DNA from 3 places in the Micromonospora sp. U56 genome. Region 2 is predicted to be linked to each of the others. Evidence: riboswitches for the same ligand, from Rfam matches in the RefSeq annotation. Region 2 holds a riboswitch; each other region holds the start of a gene.
The links. Region 2 has a riboswitch for cyclic di-AMP ahead of KBX37_RS20975 (NlpC/P60 family protein). Riboswitches for the same ligand answer to the same signal wherever they lie in the genome.
Positions count from the first base shown of each region.

Region 1: another riboswitch for cyclic di-AMP. It lies ahead of KBX37_RS05805 (hypothetical protein); the one in region 2 lies ahead of KBX37_RS20975 (NlpC/P60 family protein).
Region 3: another riboswitch for cyclic di-AMP. It lies ahead of KBX37_RS07685 (transglycosylase family protein); the one in region 2 lies ahead of KBX37_RS20975 (NlpC/P60 family protein).

Region 1 covers NZ_JAGPYL010000009.1:15,691-22,022, reverse strand. The annotation lists gene KBX37_RS05825 (metal-sensitive transcriptional regulator) at 1-196, shown strand, start outside; gene KBX37_RS05820 (SHOCT domain-containing protein) at 350-574, shown strand; gene KBX37_RS34210 (DUF305 domain-containing protein) at 644-1,273, opposite strand; gene KBX37_RS34205 (hypothetical protein) at 1,342-1,842, opposite strand; gene KBX37_RS05810 (YibE/F family protein) at 2,243-3,583, shown strand; cyclic di-AMP (ydaO/yuaA leader) riboswitch at 3,750-3,880, shown strand; gene KBX37_RS05805 (hypothetical protein) at 3,885-4,904, shown strand; gene KBX37_RS05800 (carbonic anhydrase) at 4,966-5,619, opposite strand; gene KBX37_RS05795 (helix-turn-helix domain-containing protein) at 5,853-6,182, shown strand.
Region 2 covers NZ_JAGPYL010000065.1:3,547-8,209, forward strand. The annotation lists gene KBX37_RS20960 (zinc metalloprotease) at 1-932, shown strand, start outside; gene KBX37_RS20965 (pyridoxamine 5'-phosphate oxidase family protein) at 997-1,563, opposite strand; gene dcd (dCTP deaminase) at 1,642-2,220, shown strand; gene KBX37_RS20975 (NlpC/P60 family protein) at 2,263-3,303, opposite strand; cyclic di-AMP (ydaO/yuaA leader) riboswitch at 3,316-3,452, opposite strand; gene KBX37_RS20980 (NlpC/P60 family protein) at 3,601-4,617, opposite strand.
Region 3 covers NZ_JAGPYL010000013.1:61,507-67,838, forward strand. The annotation lists gene nhaA (Na+/H+ antiporter NhaA) at 1-516, opposite strand, end outside; gene KBX37_RS07685 (transglycosylase family protein) at 820-1,491, opposite strand; cyclic di-AMP (ydaO/yuaA leader) riboswitch at 1,490-1,664, opposite strand; gene KBX37_RS35185 (hypothetical protein) at 2,113-2,238, shown strand; gene KBX37_RS07690 (peptidoglycan-binding protein) at 2,240-3,124, shown strand; gene htpG (molecular chaperone HtpG) at 3,176-5,062, opposite strand; gene KBX37_RS07700 (methyltransferase domain-containing protein) at 5,155-5,814, opposite strand; gene smpB (SsrA-binding protein SmpB) at 5,953-6,332, shown strand, end outside.

The DNA.
Region 1 (6,332 bases), on a different contig from region 2:
GGTCGACGACGACCGGTACTGCATCGACGTGCTGACCCAGATCTCGGCGATCCAGGCCGCCCTGGACAAGGTCGCCCTCGGCCTGCTCGACGGCCACGCCCGGCACTGCATGCACGAGGGGGCCGCCGAGGGCCGCGCCGACGAGATGGCCGCCGAGATGATGGCCGCCGTCGGCCGCCTGATGAAGCGCGGCTGAGCCCGCCTTCCGCTTCGGGACGTTCGGCCCGGTCGACCCGGGCCCGCCGCCCCCGGACGCACACCGTCGGCGCGACTAGCGTCAGAGGTGACGACCGGGACCGGTGCCACCGGCACCGGACCGGCCGCCCGAGTCACGGACGGAGGGGCGGCCATGATGGGGTACGGCCCGATGGCGGGCCTGATGTGGATCTGGCCGGTGCTGGCGCTGGCCGGCCTGGCGGCCCTGGGCTACCTGACCTACCGGCTGGCGCAGTCGCCGCCGTCGACGGCCGCCGCCTCCGCGGCGCGGACGATCCTCGACGAGCGCTATGCGCGCGGCGAGATCGACGACGAGGAGTACCAGCGACGGCGGTCGGCACTGCGGACCGGAGCCTGACCGGCGCGGTCACCACGTCGGCCGGGACGCTGGAGCCACGACGGCTCCGGGCGCCCCGGCCGGCGGCGGTCAGAGCCGGGCGAGGATCTTCCTCATGGTGTCGATCTCGCCCTGCTGGGCGGTGATGATCTGCTGCGCCATGGCCTTGGCGTCCGCGTTGACCCCGTTGGCGATCTCCTGCTCCGCCATGGTGATCGCGCCCTGGTGATGGGCGATCATCATGGCCAGGAACTGCCGGTCGAACTCCCGGCCGGAGGCGGCCGCCAGCTTCCCCATGTCGGCGTCGGACATCATGCCCGGCATGCCGTGGTCGTGGTGGCCCCCGCTCGGGCTGCCGGACGGGACGGGCCGGCCCCATGCGGTGAGCCAACCGGTCATGGTGGCGATCTCCGGCGCCTGGGCGGCCTTGATCTGCCCGGCGAGGCGCTTGACCTCGGGGTCCTCGGCACGGCTGTCGGCCAGCTCCGACATCTGCACCGCCTGCTGGTGGTGCGGGATCATCATCTGGGCGAACATCACGTCGGCGTCGTCGAACGTGGCGGACGCGCTGGCCGAGGGGCCGGCGACGGCACCCGCGCCCGGCTTGTCGTGGCCGGAGCCGGCCTGGTGGTCGTCGCCGCCGCAGGCGGCCAGGGTGAGAGCGGTGCTGAGAGCGACGCCGGCCAGGGCGGCACGGCGCGCGATGGTACGAGTGGACACGATCAGACCTTTCGGTGTGAGGACGTACGCAACGGACTCCGGACGCGGCGGTACCGCGTCGGGGCGTCCTATCTGCGCAGCACCGACACCGTGGCGAGGCGGAGCCCGACCGGGCGGGGTGGCGGGGCGCGCGGCCCACGCGACGGCCCCGACGGGTGGCGGGTCGCGACCACGTGGTGGGCACGGCCGAGCAGCAGCGTCGCCAGCAGGAGCGCCACCGTGACGGCGCCGAGCACCGCCAGGCAGACACTCCAGCGACTCGGGGCACCCCCCGGCTGGTCGGCGGGTAGCGCCACCGCGCCGACCTGGCCGGCGAACGACACCGGCCCGGCGACATGGGCGGCCGGAACCGCTTCGGGCGCGACGCCGTGGGCGACCGGGACCGCCTCGGGCCCGGCGGCCTGAGCGACCATTGCCCGCTGCGACACGGCGGCGTGGCCGTCCGGGTGGGACGCGACGGAGTGCGTGCCGTGGCCGATGGTGTGCATGGCGGCCAGCCCGAGCAGGGTGCAGGCGAGCAGGAGCAGCCGGGCCCACCACCCGGCCGGCCGCGCCGTCGCCGTTCGCACCCGACCACGCTAGCCCGAACCGGGCGGGATCAGCGGCGTACCCGGCGCAACAGCTGGGCGTTGAGTGCGACACGATCGTCGAGGCGGACATCAGCGCCGTGGGCGCGCTGCCGGTGGCACGAACCGGGCGGGCCCGCACCGAACCTGGCTACGATTCACCGGCCATGACTCGCCAACCGCCGCAGCTGCCGCCGGCCCGCGTACCGCGCCGGGCTCGGCTGCCGTGGGCGACGGCCCGGGCGGGTCGCCACGCCGGGCCACCACGCCGTCCGGTCACCCTGGGTGACCCCGCCGGCACCCAGGGCCCACCCCGGGGTACGCGTCCCGCCACGCACGTCCCGCCGGTGAACCGACCGGCCGGCTGACACGTACCCCGCCCTGGATCGTTGGGAGACTCGCAATGGGCGCCGACCACACCCGTCCCGCTCCGTCCGCCCCACCGGGGGTGCGGCGGATCCTCGTCGCGACGGTGGTCCCGCTGTTCGTCGTCACGGTGATCGCCGCCCTGGTGCTGTGGCCGCGCGACTCGCGGCAGGCCGACGGCGGCGCCGAGCCGGCGCGCCACCACGGCACGGTGACCCGGGTGGTGACCGAACCCTGCCCGCCGACCCCGGAGGCGCCGCCCGGCGCGGCCGAGGGCCCGTGCGGGACCGTGACCGTCCGGGTCGAGCAGGGCCCGGACAGCGGCCAGCAGGTGGAGACACCGGTGCCCGCCGGCCCGGGCGCGCCCACCGTCGCGGTGGGCGACGAGGTGGTGCTGGTCCAACTCACCGACCCGGCCGACCCCACCGCCATCAGCTACCAGATCGCCGAACACCAGCGGGGCAAGCCCCTGGTGTGGCTGGTGGCGCTCTTCGCGGCGGCGATCGTGGCGTTCGGCCGGCTGCGCGGGCTGGCCGCGCTGGCCGGGCTGGGCGCCAGCTTCGCCATCCTGCTGACCTTCGTCGTACCCGGCATCGCGGCGGGCGGCTCGCCACTGCTGATCGCGATCACCGGCTCCGCCTTGATCATGTTCGTGGTGCTGTACCTGACCCACGGGACCACCGCGCAGACCTCGGTGGCGGTCCTCGGCACGCTGGGCAGCCTGGTGCTGACCGGACTGCTCGGCAGCCTGGCCACCGCCGCCACCCACCTGACCGGGTTCGGCAGCGAGGAGGCCACCACGCTGTCGATGTACCAGCGTGACGTCGACCTGCACGGGCTGCTGCTGGCCGGCATCATCATCGGCTCGCTCGGCGTGCTCGACGACGTCACCGTCACCCAGGCCGCCACCGTCACCGAGCTGGCGCACGCCAACCCCGGACTGTCCCGGACGCAGCTCTACCGGGCCGCCACCCGGGTCGGCCGGGCGCACATCGCCTCCACGGTGAACACCATCGTGCTCGCGTACGCGGGCGCCTCGCTGCCGCTGCTGCTCCTGCTCACCGCCGACAGCCGTCCGGTGAGCCAGATCCTCACCAGCGAGTTCCTGGCCCAGGAGATCGTCCGCAGCGCGGTGGCGACGCTCGGCCTGGTCGCCGCCGTACCACTGACCACCGCGCTGGCCGCGCTGGTCGCCACCGCCGGTCGTGGCCCGGCCGGCGATCCGGCCCGGAACACCGGGCCGGCACCCACTCCCCGCCCCTCCGCCGACCGGGACGCGGCGCTCGAGGCGCTGAGCGCGTCGCGTCCCGGCGGACCGTCCACCCCGGCCCCCGCACGGTGGCCCGACCCGGAAAGGAGCACGGAAAGCGCATGGTGAGACTCCGCTGCGTGACCGACGCCGACGCGGAACCTGACGAACGCGTCACTCGTCACGCTTCGCTACGACGAAATAACGCTTTTAGTCGGGTTCTGGACGTAGATCCCCGGTACGACTCTCGGGTAACCTCGCTGCCGGTCACCGCCGAAGGCGCGCAGCGGCGCCTGCGGTGCCGCCGCCCAATCGCCGCGAGGCGAGCCGGGGAACCAGGTACATGGGGTGAATCCGCGCGAGCGGTAGGGGCCACTTCCGTCCCGAACCCGTCAGCTAACCCGGTCGGCGGTCGACGGAAGGGAACACTGTGACGGCACCCCTGCGCCGCTGGTTGACTCCGGTGGTGGCCGTGTTCGCCGCGCTGGCCGTCGTCGGCGGGCCGACAGCCGCGATCGCCGCGCCCTCGACCCCCACCCCCTCCGGGCACGAGGCGGACGGCGAGCCCAAGCTGCTCACCGACGTCATCGAGCTGCGCAACCGCGAGTACTCGAAGGCCAAGAGGCAGCTGGAGAAGTCCAAGAAGCGCCAGCAGCAGCTCGCGCTGGAGGTGCGGCGCGCGCAGGACGAGCTGGCGGCGTTGCAGCCGACGGTCTCGCAGATCGCGGCGCAGTCGTACCGGACCGGCCGGATCGGCGCGGTGGCGATGCTGCTGGAGAGCGACGCGCCCGACTCGTTCGTCAGGCGCGCCGCCGCCCTGGACGAGCTGAACATGGTCAACGCGCAGAAGCTGGCCAAGGTCACCGCCGCCAAGAACCGCGCGGAGCAGGCCAAGCTGGCGTTGGACGCCGAGGTGCGCGAGCAGCAGAAGCTCACCAACGACATGGCGCGCGAGAGTCGGGAGGCGGAGAAGGCCCTCCAGCTGGTCGGCGGCCGGGGCTTCACCGGCGGCCTGGTCGACGCGACCTCGCCGGTCGCCCGGATCGGCCCCGGTCGGACGGCCGACGGCGGCTGGCGGCCCGAGTCGCGCACCGAGAACGACCCCACCACCTCCGGCACCATCACGCCGCGCACCCTGCACGCGTACAAGGAGGTCCGGCGGGTCGGCTTCAACCGGTTCGCGGGCTGCTACCGCCCCGGTGGGCCGTGGGACCACCCGAAGGGCAAGGCCTGCGACTGGTCGTTGCAGCGGAGCGGCTTCGCGCCCTGGTACAACAACGACACCCGGATGTACGGCAACAACCTCGCCGCGTTCCTGATCCGCAATGCCGACCGGCTCGGTATCTACTACGTGATCTGGAACCGGCAGATCTGGTTCCCGGCGACCGGGTGGAAGTCGTACAGCGGACCGTCGAACCACACCGACCACGTACACATGTCGATGCTCTAAGCGACGCGTACCGAACGAGGGCCGTCCCCGGTGGGGCGGCCCTCGTCGCGTGCGGGGGGTTTCAGCCGGCGACGGCGGTCGCCCGATCGCCGGCCTGGGCCGGCACGACGCTCGGCACCGCGGCCACCGTCCGCACCTCACCGGCGGCCAGCCGGTACGACATGCCGACCACCGCGCACCGCCCCTCGGCGACCGCGGCGGCCAGTACGGCGGAGTTGCCCAGCAGCGCCTCGACGGTCTGCGCGATGTGGATGTCGACGATCCCGTCGACGTCGTCGACGCCCTGCTCCGTGGCCCGTCGGAGGCTGAGCGCCACCGCGTCCACCACCGCCCGCAGGTGCCCGACCGGCGGCGTGCCGGTCCGCGCGGCGTCCCGGGCGGCCTGCACCGCCCCGCAGGAGTCGTGGCCGAGCACCACCACCAGTGGGGTGCCCAGGACACTCACCGCGTACTCGACGCTGCCGAGCACCTCGGGGCCGGCGGTGTGCCCGGCGGTACGCACCACGAAGAGGTCACCCAGGCCCCGGTCGAAAATGATCTCGGCGGCCAGGCGGGAGTCGGAGCAGCCGACGATCACCGCGAACGGGTGCTGGCCGTCGGCGACCGCCGCCCGGTGCAGCGAGTCCTGGTTGGGGTGGCGCTGCGCGCCCGTCACGAAGCGCCGGTTGCCGGCGTGCAGCTCGGCGAGCGCCTGCGTCGGATCGGTCAGGGTCATTGCCTCACCTCGGTCCCTCGCGAGATCGGCCTGGTCACACCCGGCCGGCGACGGAGGCGGCCTCGCAGCCCACCGTCACACGCAGCGAAAGATACGTCAAGGTATACGTGATACGGATTTCATACATTACCGGGACGTGCGCAGCGTGTTTCGCCGCCGTGTCCCCGGGCCGCGCCCGGGCGGCTCCGGGTGCGCGGAGGCCAGGGCGGAAATGCCGGCGGGCTGGCCATACCATGACGGGCATGGCGACGACTGCGCAGAACGGGAGCACCCGGAACTGGACGTTCCTCACCAACCACGCGCACGTGCTGCTCGCCATCGCCCGCAACCCCACCGCCCGACTGCGGGACGTCGCCGAGGAGGTCGGGGTGACCGAGCGCGCCGCGCAGGCGATCGTCGCCGACCTGGAGGCCGGCGGCTACCTCCACCGCACCCGGGTGGGCCGGCGCAACGAGTACACGGTCAACCCGCGCGGCCACTTCCGGCATCCGGCCGAGTCCGACCGCCAGGTGGGTGACCTGCTCGCCCTCTTCACCGGCGAGCGCACCGAGTCCACCTCCTGACGACCGCTCAGCACTGCGCGCCGACCGCGCGGCGCTCGCCGACCCGCCCCGGCACCGGTCCGGGCGACCACGGCGCGACCACCGGCCCGACCGACCGCCGGCTCCCCGGACGTCGGGCCTGTCGACCACGGCGCGACCACGGCGCGACCA
Region 2 (4,663 bases):
CCCTCGCGCTGCTGCTCAGCACCGCCGCGGTGGGCGTCGTCCCCGCTGCTTCCGCCTTCTCCGCCGCCCCGAGCGAGGTCTGCGCCGAGCCGGCCGACGTCCACTCGGACGCCCGGATCAAGAAGGGCGGGATCGCCAAGCACGAACCCAACGAGCTGACCGCCAAGCAGGTCCGCGAGCGCGAGGCCGACCTGGCCGCCGCGCTGCGCGAGCGGGCGAGCTTCCGGGCCGGCGCCCAGGCCGCCGCCCCGCTGGCCAGCGTCACCATCCCGGTCGTCGTGCACGTGATCCAGCGCGACAGCACCCGCGCCGGCGGCAACATCCCGGACTCGATGATCACCTCGCAGATCAGCGTGCTGAACCAGGCCTACGCGGGGGCCACCGGCGGCGCGGCCACGGCCTTCGGCTTCCAGCTGACGAAGATCAACCGGGTGACCAACCCGGCGTGGTACCCGATCGTGCAGGGCTCGTCGGCGGAGCGGTCGATGAAGACCTCCCTGCGCGAGGGCGGCAAGAACACGCTCAACGTCTACCTGGGCGAGCTGAGCGACGACCTGCTCGGCTGGGCGACCTTCCCGCAGCGGCGGCTGAACAGCATGGACGGCGTGGTCGTGCTGAGCGAGTCGCTGCCGGGCGGCACCGCCGCCAACTACAACCAGGGCGACACCGGCACCCACGAGGTCGGCCACTGGCTGAACCTCTACCACACCTTCCAGGGTGGATGCTCCGGCTCGGGTGACAGCGTCAGCGACACCCCGGCCGAGGCCTCGCCGGCGTTCCAGTGCCCGACCGGGCGGGACACCTGCACCACGGCCGGCCTGGACCCGATCACCAACTTCATGGACTACACCTACGACTCGTGCATGTACCAGTTCACCCCTGGTCAGGCGAGCCGCATGCTGACCGCGTGGAACGCGTACCGCGCGGCGTAACACCTTGGCAGACGCCGATGCCGGCCCCGTCGGAGCGACGGAGCCGGCATCGGCGTCTCGGCGGTCAGGCGGCGGGGCGCCGGGTGTCGAAACCGTGGCGGCCGCGGCGGGCCGGCCGCCGATCGGGTACGCCGGCGGCGTCGCCGCCGCGACGGGCGGCGACCGGATCGAGCCAGACCTGGACGGCGGAGGACCCGTGGCCCTCGCCGGGCTGGCCGAGCCCGCCCTGGTCGCGACGGGTCAGCATCGCCACGTCGACGCTGAACTCGAAGAGTCGCCAGTCGACCTGCGGCGCCGCCCGGCCGAGGCGGGCCACCCGGGCGACCCGGGCCGGATCGGTGACCGGTTGCGCGCGACCGGCGACGTACGCCTCGTCGTCGGTCTCCTCCGGCGGGAACGAGTGCAACGCGTAGCGCCCGTCGCGTTCGAGGTCGCGCCGCTTGGGCGAGTCGACGACGAAGCAGAACAGACCCTCGTCGGTGATCACGGGGCAGACCGGGTGCACCCGGGGCCCACCGTCGGCGCGGACGGTGGCCAGGTAGCCGAAGCCCGGCCCGTACTGCTGCATGAGAAGGCGGATCCCGTCGGCGAGTCGGGGCTCGTCAGCGGCGAATTCGGACCAGGAAGCCATACGGACATCCTATCGAACATGTGTACGAACGCGTAGTCCGACACGCAGGTCACCCGGTCCGCTCGATATGGTGTGCCGATGCTGCTCTCCGACCGCGACCTGGTCTCCGAGATCAAGGCGGGCACGCTCGCGCTGGAGCCCTTCGAGCCCACGCTGGTGCAGCCGTCCAGCATCGACGTGCGGCTCGACAAGCTCTTCCGGGTCTTCAACAACCACCTGTACACGCACATCGACCCGGCGATCCAGCAGGACGAGCTCACCTCGATGGTCGAGGTGCCCGAGGGCGAGCCGTTCGTGCTGCACCCCGGCGAGTTCGTGCTCGCCTCCACGCTGGAGGTCATCTCGCTAGGCGACCAGCTCGCCGGGCGCCTGGAGGGCAAGAGCAGCCTGGGCCGGCTCGGCCTGCTCACCCATTCGACCGCCGGCTTCATCGACCCGGGCTTCTCCGGTCACGTGACGCTGGAGCTGTCGAACGTGGCGAACCTGCCGATCACGCTCTGGCCCGGGATGAAGATCGGCCAGCTCTGCATCTTCCGGCTCTCGTCCCCGGCCGAGCACCCGTACGGCTCCGCCGTCTACGGGTCGCGCTACCAGGGCCAGCGCGGGCCGACCCCGAGCCGCTCCTGGCAGAACTGGCGCACCTGGCCCACCCGCTGACGCCGAACCGGGCCCCCGGCACCCCGGGAGCCCGGCACGCGCTCAGCCCGGCCGGCCGTAGCTGTTGACCGGCCCGTCGTCGACCCGCTTCATCTTGACCGGCACCCCTGCCTGGGAGGCGTGCACCACCCAGCCGCCGCCGACGTACATCCCGACGTGGTGCAGGTCGGCGTAGTAGAAGACCAGATCGCCGGCGCGCAGGTCGGCCCGGCTGACCCGGGCGGTCACCTGGCGCTGCTGGCGGGCGTTGTGCGGCAGCGAGACACCGGCCTTCGCCCACGCCGCGAGCATCAGCCCGGAGCAGTCGTACGAGTTGGGGCCCTCGGCGCCCCAGACGTACGGCTTGCCGATCTGGGCGCAGGCGAACTTCACCGCCGTCCCGGCCGGGCCGCCGGGGTAGCCGGCCGGGCACGGGGCCGGGCGCAGCGAGCCTCCGCCACCGTTGCCGTACACCTTGAGCCGCAGCTTCTGCAGCCGGTCGATCTCGGCGTTGATCTGCTTCTTCTTCGCAGCCAGCTGGGCCTCGGTACGGGTCAGCTGGGCGACCATCTCGTCCAGCGGTGCCTTCTCCGCGGCCAGCTTGTCCCGCAGCTCCTTGACGACCCGCACGTCGCGCTGCTGGCGCTGGGCGAACCGGTCGAGCATTTCGAGCTGGTCGACCAGTTCGGCGGGGGACCTGCTGCCGAGCAGGGCGTTGACGGCGGAGACGTTCTCCCCCTTGTACGCCTCGGCGGCGAGGCCGGTGACCTGGTTCATCGCGAGGTCGACCTGGAGTTGCAGCGGCTCGATGCGCTTGGCCAGCGCGTCGGCCTGCCGGCGCTTGGCGGCCAGGTCCTGTCGGGTGGCGTTGTGCTGCTCGATGATCGGTTCGAGCCTGTTCCAGTCCTGGTCGATCTGCCGCTCGATCTCGGCGACCGAGGGTTCGGCGTGGGCCGCCGTGGCAGCGCCGGTCATTACGACGGCGGCACCGGCGAGGGCGGCGAGGAGGGTGGTGAAGCGGGACCAGCGTGGGCGCGGCGCAACCGTCAGCCGGGCGACCTGGGTCGACCGGTACGACGGTGGCCGCGGGGCATGGTGTGCCACCGGGCTCCGGGCTCCTTCTTCCGCGACCGCCTACCGGGTTAGCTGACGGGTTCGGGCGGGAAGGGAGCGCCCTACCGCAGTGGCTGCGGATTCACCCCGGCTTACCTGGTTCCCCGGCTCGCCCGCAGGCGACTCGGCGGTGCCGGCCACTGCCACCCGGGTTGGACGGACCTGTCGCGGCCGACGAAGGACCAGAGTAGAGACGACCGTTATCGATCCGCAACCCGCCACGCCGTGCCGGGTCCCGGATACGCGGAACCCCCGGTCAGTCGACCGGGGGTTCGCGGCGGGCTCGGGTCAGTACGGTCGTCGGAAACCGGCGACCGGCATGTAGTTGATGCTGGTGACCTGGACCGGCTTCCCGGTCCGGGGAGCGTGGACCATGATGTCGTTGCCCAGGTAGAGGCCCATATGGTGCAGGTCGCTGAAGAAGAAGACCAGGTCACCGGGGCGTGCCTCGGAGCGCGGGATCGCCTTGCCCTCGTTCCACTGGGCGCCGGTGTGGTGGGTCAGGTAGATGCCGGCGGCCTTGTAGGCGTACTGGGTGAGACCCGAGCAGTCGAAGGAATCGGGCCCGTCGGCCCCCCACACGTACGGGTCACCGACCTGCTGGCAGGCCACCCGGATGGCGGTCTGCGCCTTGGCGCTCACCACACCGTTGATGGTCGGGCAGCCGGCCACCTTCACGGTGGTCTTCGGCATGGCCGCCTGCAGCCGCTTGATCTCCGCGTTGATCTGCGTCTTCTTGGCCGCCAGATCCTTTTCCTGCTTGACCTCGGCGGCGATCAGCTCGTCGAGCTTGCGCTTCTGGTCGTCGTACTTGCGCCGGACGGCGAGGACGCCCTCCAACTCCTTGCGCTGGTGGGCGGCGAGACGGTCCAGCATGGTCAGCTGCTCGGCGAGCGTGCCGGGCTTGTTGCTGACCAGCAGCGCGCCGATCTCCTGCGAGGGCCCGGTCATGTAGTAGCGGGAGGCCAGGTCGCCCACCCGGTTCATCGCCAGCTCGCTCTGCAGGGCCAGCGGCTGGATCTTCTTCCCCAGCTCGGCCGACTTCTTCCGGTTGACCTTCAGTTGGGCCCGGACCTTGTTGTACTGCTCGATGGTCGGCTCAAGCTGCTCCCACTGCTTGTCGATCGCCGCCTCGATCTCCTCGGGCGTCGGCGCGGCGTGCGCCGGCACGGCGAACATCCCGGCGCCGACGACCACGGCGGCGACCAGGGTGAGCAGGCGGCGGGCGACCCGCCGCAGACCGGCGGTGCCGGCGGGCGGGCAAACCTGGGCGTGACGATGAGGGGGCATGGTTGCCACCGGCACCGACTCCTTAGCGACCGACCGCCGGGCGCCTCGCTGAGGGGAAGAC
Region 3 (6,332 bases), on a different contig from region 2:
GAAGGTGCGTAGCGCGGAGGGCAGGAACCGGCCCACCACCGCGAGCACCGCCAGCGCGAAGGCGATGTCGGTCGCGGTCGGGATGGCCCAGCCCTTCGCCGCGCCCTCGCCTGCGCCGGCGGCGATGAGGTAGTAGATGGCGGCGGGCACGAGCACTCCACCGACGGCCGCCGCGACCGGCACCGCGGCCCGGCGCGGGTCGCGCAGGTCGCCGGCGACGAATTCCCGCTTGAGTTCCAGCCCGGCGACGAAGAAGAAGATCGCCAGCAGGCCGTCGGCGGCCCAGGTGGCCAGGCTGAGGTCAAGGTGCAGGGACGCCGGGCCGACTCGGAAGTCCCGTACCGACTGGTAGCTGTCCGCCCAGGGCGAGTTCGACCAGACGAGTGCCAGCAACGCCCCGATGAGCAGGAGTCCCCCGCCCACGGTCTCCTTGCGGAGAATGGCGGAGATGCGCCTGGTCTCGCGCCATGAGCGTCGGCCGAACAGGCTGGTACGGCGCCGGGTGGCGTCGGTCACGGAAACTCCTCGTCGGCAGGGGTCGCGTCATCCATCGCCGACCAGACTTCCCGGCACACCAGGGTCAACCCTATCCGCCACCGCGACGGACACGTCGGCGGTCGGCCGCGCTCGCGATCGGGCACGTGGTGCTCCTGGTACCCGGCGGCGGCGCGACCAACCGACCGGAGCGCGCCGCCCGGCGGATCCGGAGTGACATTGCGCCGGGCGCACCGACGGTGCGGAGCGCAGACCTCGACGCCCGGCCGGTGCGGGCCGGCCGGGCGTCGATACGGTCTGCCGCTGCTTCAGGACAGTGACGCGTCAGAGGCTGAGCTTCTGCCCCGGGAAGATCAGCCCTGGGTCGGCGCCGACCACGCGCTTGTTGCGCTCGTACAGCGCCTGCCAGCCACCGGCCAGGTCCCGGGCGTCGGCGATCTGCGACAGGGTGTCACCCGGCCGCACCACGTACCCGTCGCCGGTCCCGGCCGGCGCGCTGCGCCGCTGGCTGCGGGTGCTGTGCTGCTCCCGCGAGGACCGCTCGGTGGAGGTGGCCTTCGACGAGCCGGAGCGCTTCTGCGACTTATGCGACTTCTCCGCCTTCTCAGAGGTGGTGGAGTAGCTCTTGGTGGAGCCACCCTTCCTGCCGCAGGTCGGCCAGGCACCGATGCCCTGACCGTCGAGCACCTTCTCGGCGATCGCGATCTGCTCGCCGCGGCTGGCCAGGTCGGCACGGGAGGCATACTTCTTGCCGCCGTAGCCGGACCAGGTGCTCTGCGAGAACTGCAGGCCGCCGTAGTAGCCGTTGCCGGTGTTGATGTGCCAGTTGCCGCCGGACTCGCACTGGGCGATCGCGTCCCAGTTGACGCTGGCGGCGCTGGCCGGCGACGCCGGTGCCAGGACGGCGACCCCGGTGACCGCACCGACGGCGAGCGTGCCGACGGCGAGGCGGCGCGAGCTGACCCGTCGGTGACGGGCGGTGTATTCAGTTGCCATGTGGATTCCTCCACGCCGACGAGGTGAGCTGTCGGGTTCGGGCCGAGGAGCCCGGCCGCCCGTGGGCGGCTTCACCCCGAGGTGACGTGCACCGAGGAACGTGTGGGTCCCCCGCTCCATGCCCGCTGACAAGGTCCCACCGGCCGGCGGCATGGATTAGGCGTTACCGGCCGTGGTGTCCGCGATCGCGGACACGAACGACGTTAGGAACAGTTTGGGGCGATTGCCCACTTCTTGTGAAGTTCTTCACCCGGCTGAGCGACGGCGTCCTCCTTCAAGTTGCGGGTCGGTCGGTGGTGCTCTACAAGGGCGGGTCGGGAACCCGTCACGACTGGGCCGAAAGCCTCGCCCCGAGAAGCGGATCAGGTGCCCTCGCCTCCCGTCTTCGCTGGTCAGGCGGCCTTGATCGGCGGCCCGCGCCGCCGGACGGTCAGCGTTACCGCTGATTGGCGACTCATGTCTGGGCAGTCCGGCCGCCGACTCGGACGGTAGGGAGCAGAGCGCGGCCTCGGCGCCGTCGCGTCGGACCCGCCGGCCGCCAGATGCCGATCGCCGGCGCCCTGGCCCTCACGGTCCGCCCCGGTTCGCGGCGGCCGGCCATCCGCGAGAGGGAGGACCTTCATGGACACCGTCAGCACCGACACCGAATACCTCGTCGCCACCCTGACCGAGGACGACGACCCGGAGAGCCTGGCCGGCGACGAGGTCGACTTCGACCTGGCCGCCGCGCTGGAAGAGGAGGAGTGAGATGGGCGTGCACCTGGCGCCTGCGCTGCGGGTGCTGCGCGAGGAGATAGACACCCGCTGGCCGCAGCGCGACCGCAAGTCCGACGGCTGGTTGGGCGACGCCAGTCACCAGGCGCGCCGCTCGGACCACAATCCGGACAATGACGATCAATCGGTCAACGCGGTGGACGTGGATGTCGACGGGATCGACCCGCTGCTGGTCGTCCGGCAGGCCGTCAGCCATCCGTCCACCCAGTACGTCATCTACGACCGGAAGATCTGGAGCCGTACCCGCAGCTTCCGGCCGGCCCGGTACACCGGGCCGAATCCGCACGACAAGCACCTGCACGTCAGCGTCAGCCACCAGCGGAGCCTGGAGGACAGCCGCCACCCGTGGGGCATCGCCACCGCCACGACGGCGCGGCTGGGCGACCGGGTGCTGCGCGCCGGCTGCCGGGGCGGCGACGTCCGGGAGTTGCAGGCCGTCGCCCACCGCCTCGGGGCCCGGCTGACGGCCGACGGGGTGTTCGGGTCCGCCGTGGCCGCCTGGGTACGGTCGTTCCAGACCGCACGGAAGCTCACCGCCGACGGGGTGGTCGGCCCGCGTACCGTGGCGGCCCTGCGCGCGGCCGTCAAGCCGGCCCCGTCGGTGCCCAGCGGCCGGCCGGCGACGCCCGTGTCCGGGGGCAGACCGGGCTCGCGGACGCTGCGGCGCGGCAGCACTGGCGGGGACGTGACCTTCGTCCAGCGGTTCGTCGGCGCGAAGCGGTGCGGCCCCGCGAGCGGCGCCTTCGACGCGAAGACCGAGGCCGGGGTGCGCTGGTACCAGGGCATGCGAGGGCTGACCGTGGACGGGGTGGTCGGCCCGGCCACCTGGGCGGCGATGGGCGTGCGGGTCGGTTCCTGAGCAGTCGGCCCCGGCCCGGTGCTCCCCCACCGGGCCGGGGCCGTCGTCGCGTCAGAGGGTGCGGGCCAGCCGGTCGGCGAGGACCCGGGCGAACCGCGCCGGGTCGGCCAGGTCGCCGCCCTCGGCGAGCAGCGCCATGCCGTACAGCAGCTCGGCGGTCTCGGTGAGGGCGGCGGAGTCGCCGCCGCGCTCGTGCGCCGCGCGCAGGCCGGTGACCAGCGGGTGGGTCGGGTTGAGTTCGAGGATGCGCTTCACCTTCGGCACCTCCTGCCCCATCGCGCGGTACATCTTCTCCAAGGTGGGCGTGATGTCGTGGGGGTCGCCGACGATGCAGGCCGGCGAGGTGGTCAGGCGGGAGGAGAGCCGCACCTCCTTGACGCTGTCGGCCAGCGCGCCGCCGAGGAAGGCGAGCAGGGCGGCGTACTCCTTGGTCTGCCGCTCCCGTTCCGTTTCGGCCTCCTCGCGCTCCTGCTCGGTGTCCAGGTCCACCTCGCCCTTGGCGATCGAGCGCAGCGGCCGGCCGTCGAACTGCGCGACCCGCTCCACCCACACCTCGTCGACCGGGTCGGTGAGCAGCAGCACCTCGTAGCCCTTGGCGCGGAAGGCCTCCATGTGCGGCGAGTTCTCCAGCATGGCCCGGTTCTCGCCGGTGGCGTAGTAGATCTCCTCCTGGCCGTCCTTCATCCGCTCGACGTACTCGCGCAGCGTGGTGGGCTCGGTGGCGTCGTGGGTGGAGGCGACCGAGACGATGTCGAGGATCGCCTGCTGGTTGTCCGGGTCCTCCAGCAGCCCCTCCTTGACCACCCGGCCGAACTCCGACCAGAAGGTCCGGTACCGGTCGGCGTGCTCGGTGCGCATCTCCTTGACGGTGGCGAGCACCTTGCGGACCAGCCGGCGGCGCACGATCTGGATCTGCCGGTCCTGCTGGAGGATCTCCCGGGAGATGTTCAGCGACAGGTCGAGCGCGTCCACCACGCCCTTGACGAAGCGCAGGTAGTTGGGCATGAGCGCGGCGCAGTCGTCCATCACGAACACCCGCTTGACGTACAGCTGCACCCCGCGCCGGCCGTCGGCCATGAACAGGTCGAACGGGGCGTGCGTCGGGATGAAGAGCAGCGCCTCGTACTCGAAGACGCCCTCGCCCCGCATGTGGATGGTCTCCAGCGGGTCGGCCCAGTCGTGGCTGACGTGCCGGTAGAAGTCGCGGTACTCCTCCTCGGCGACCTCGTCGCGCGGCCGGGCCCAGAGCGCCTTCATCGAGTTGAGGGTGACCGGCTCGGCGTCGGGCGTGACGAGCCGGATCGGCCAGGCGATGAAGTCGGAGTACCGCTTGACGATCTCGCGGACCTTGCGGTGGTCGGTGTAGTCGGCGAGGTTGTCCTCGCTGTCGGCCGGCTTCAGGCGCACGGTGACCGAGGTGCCCTGCGGGGCGTCGTCGACCGTCTCCACGACGTAGGTGCCCTCGCCGGTGGACTGCCAGCGGGTGCCCTCGGTCTGGCCGGCCCGGCGGGTCAGCAGGGTGACCGTGTCGGCCACCATGAACGTTGAGTAGAAGCCGACGCCGAACTGGCCGATCAGGTCCTGCGCGGCCGCCTCCCGCGACTCCTTCAGCTTGCGCAGCAGCTCGGCCGTGCCGGAGCGGGCGATGGTGCCGATCAGCGAGACGACGTCCTCGCGGGACATGCCGATGCCGTTGTCGCGCACGGTGAGGGTGCGGGCCGCCGGGTCGGTCTCGATCTCGATGTGCAGGTCGGCGGTGTCGGCCGCCAGGTCCTTGTCGACCAGGGACTCCAGCCGCAGCTTGTCCAGCGCGTCGGAGGCGTTGGAGACCAGTTCCCGCAGGAACACGTCCTTGTGCGAGTAGATCGAGTGCACCATCAACTGCAGCAGTTGACGCGTCTCGGCCTGGAACTCCAACGTCTCGGTCCGGCTGCTCACACCAACCTCCTCATCGGTTCGTTTCGGTCCACGGGACAGGATCCGCGGGAGAAGGATACGAGCCGTCGTGGTCGCCCGGTCACCGCCGGTCGTCACTGGCGACGACGGGCCAGCAGGCAGGCCTGCGGGGTGGCTTCCGTCCGCCCGTCCCACTCCTGCGGCTCCCGGCACAGCCGGGCCCGCACGTCCAGCCCGGCGGCGTCCAGCAGCCGCGCCACCTGCTCGGGCCGGCGGCGGTGGAAGGTGAGGGAGACCGGGCGCCCCCACGCGTCGGTGAAGTGCTTCGGCTCGTCGCCGACCTGGAAGGCGAGCAGCAGGTGCCCGCCGGGAGCGAGGACCCGGTGGAACTCGGCGAACGCGGCCGGCAGCCGATCGTCGGGCAGGTGGATGACGGAGTACCAGGCGACCAGGCCGGCGAGCGCGCCGTCGGGCAGGTCGAGTTCCAGCATGGATCCCTCGGTGAAGCGCAGGTCGGGGTGGTCCCGGCGGGCCTGCGCGACCATGCCCGGCGACAGGTCCAGGCCCGCGGCCTCCAGGCCGAGGTCGTGCAGGTGCCGGGTGATCCGCCCCGGCCCGCAGCCGACCTCCAGGACCGGCCCGCCTCCGTCGGCGAGGACCAGCTCGGCGAAGGCCGCGAGCATGGCCCGTTCGAGCGGCCGGGCGGCCAGCTCGTTGCGGACGAACTCTTTGTAATCGGCGGCCATGGTGTCGTACGAGGTGCGGGTGGCGGTGAGGAAGTCCGGTTCGGTCACGACCGCCGACCCTACCGGCTGGCGGGTGGCGACCGGGTCCGGCTGGAGCTGCCGGCCGTACCCGCCGCGCCCCGCCGACCCCGGCGGCGCCGGCCGGTATCCTGCATCCGGTCCGCAGCCCACCCGCAGGAGGTCGTCGTGTCCAGGGACACGGAGCGCAAGCTCATCGCCTCCAACAAGAAGGCCCGGCACGACTACACCGTCCTGAAGACGTACGAGGCGGGGATCGTGCTGGCCGGCACCGAGGTGAAGTCGCTGCGGGAGGGGCGGGTGTCGCTGGTCGACGCCTTCGCCCAGGAACGCGACGGCGAGCTCATGCTCTACGGCCTGCACATCGCCGAGTACGGCTACGGCACCTGGACCAACCACCAGCCCCGCCGGACCCGCAAGCTGCTGCTGCACCGGGTGGAGATCGCCCGGATCCTGGAGAAGCTGCGCGACGGGGGCGTGACGCTGGTGCCGCTGTCGATGTACTTCAGCAACGGCTGGGCCAAGGTCGAGCTGGGCCTGGCCCGCGG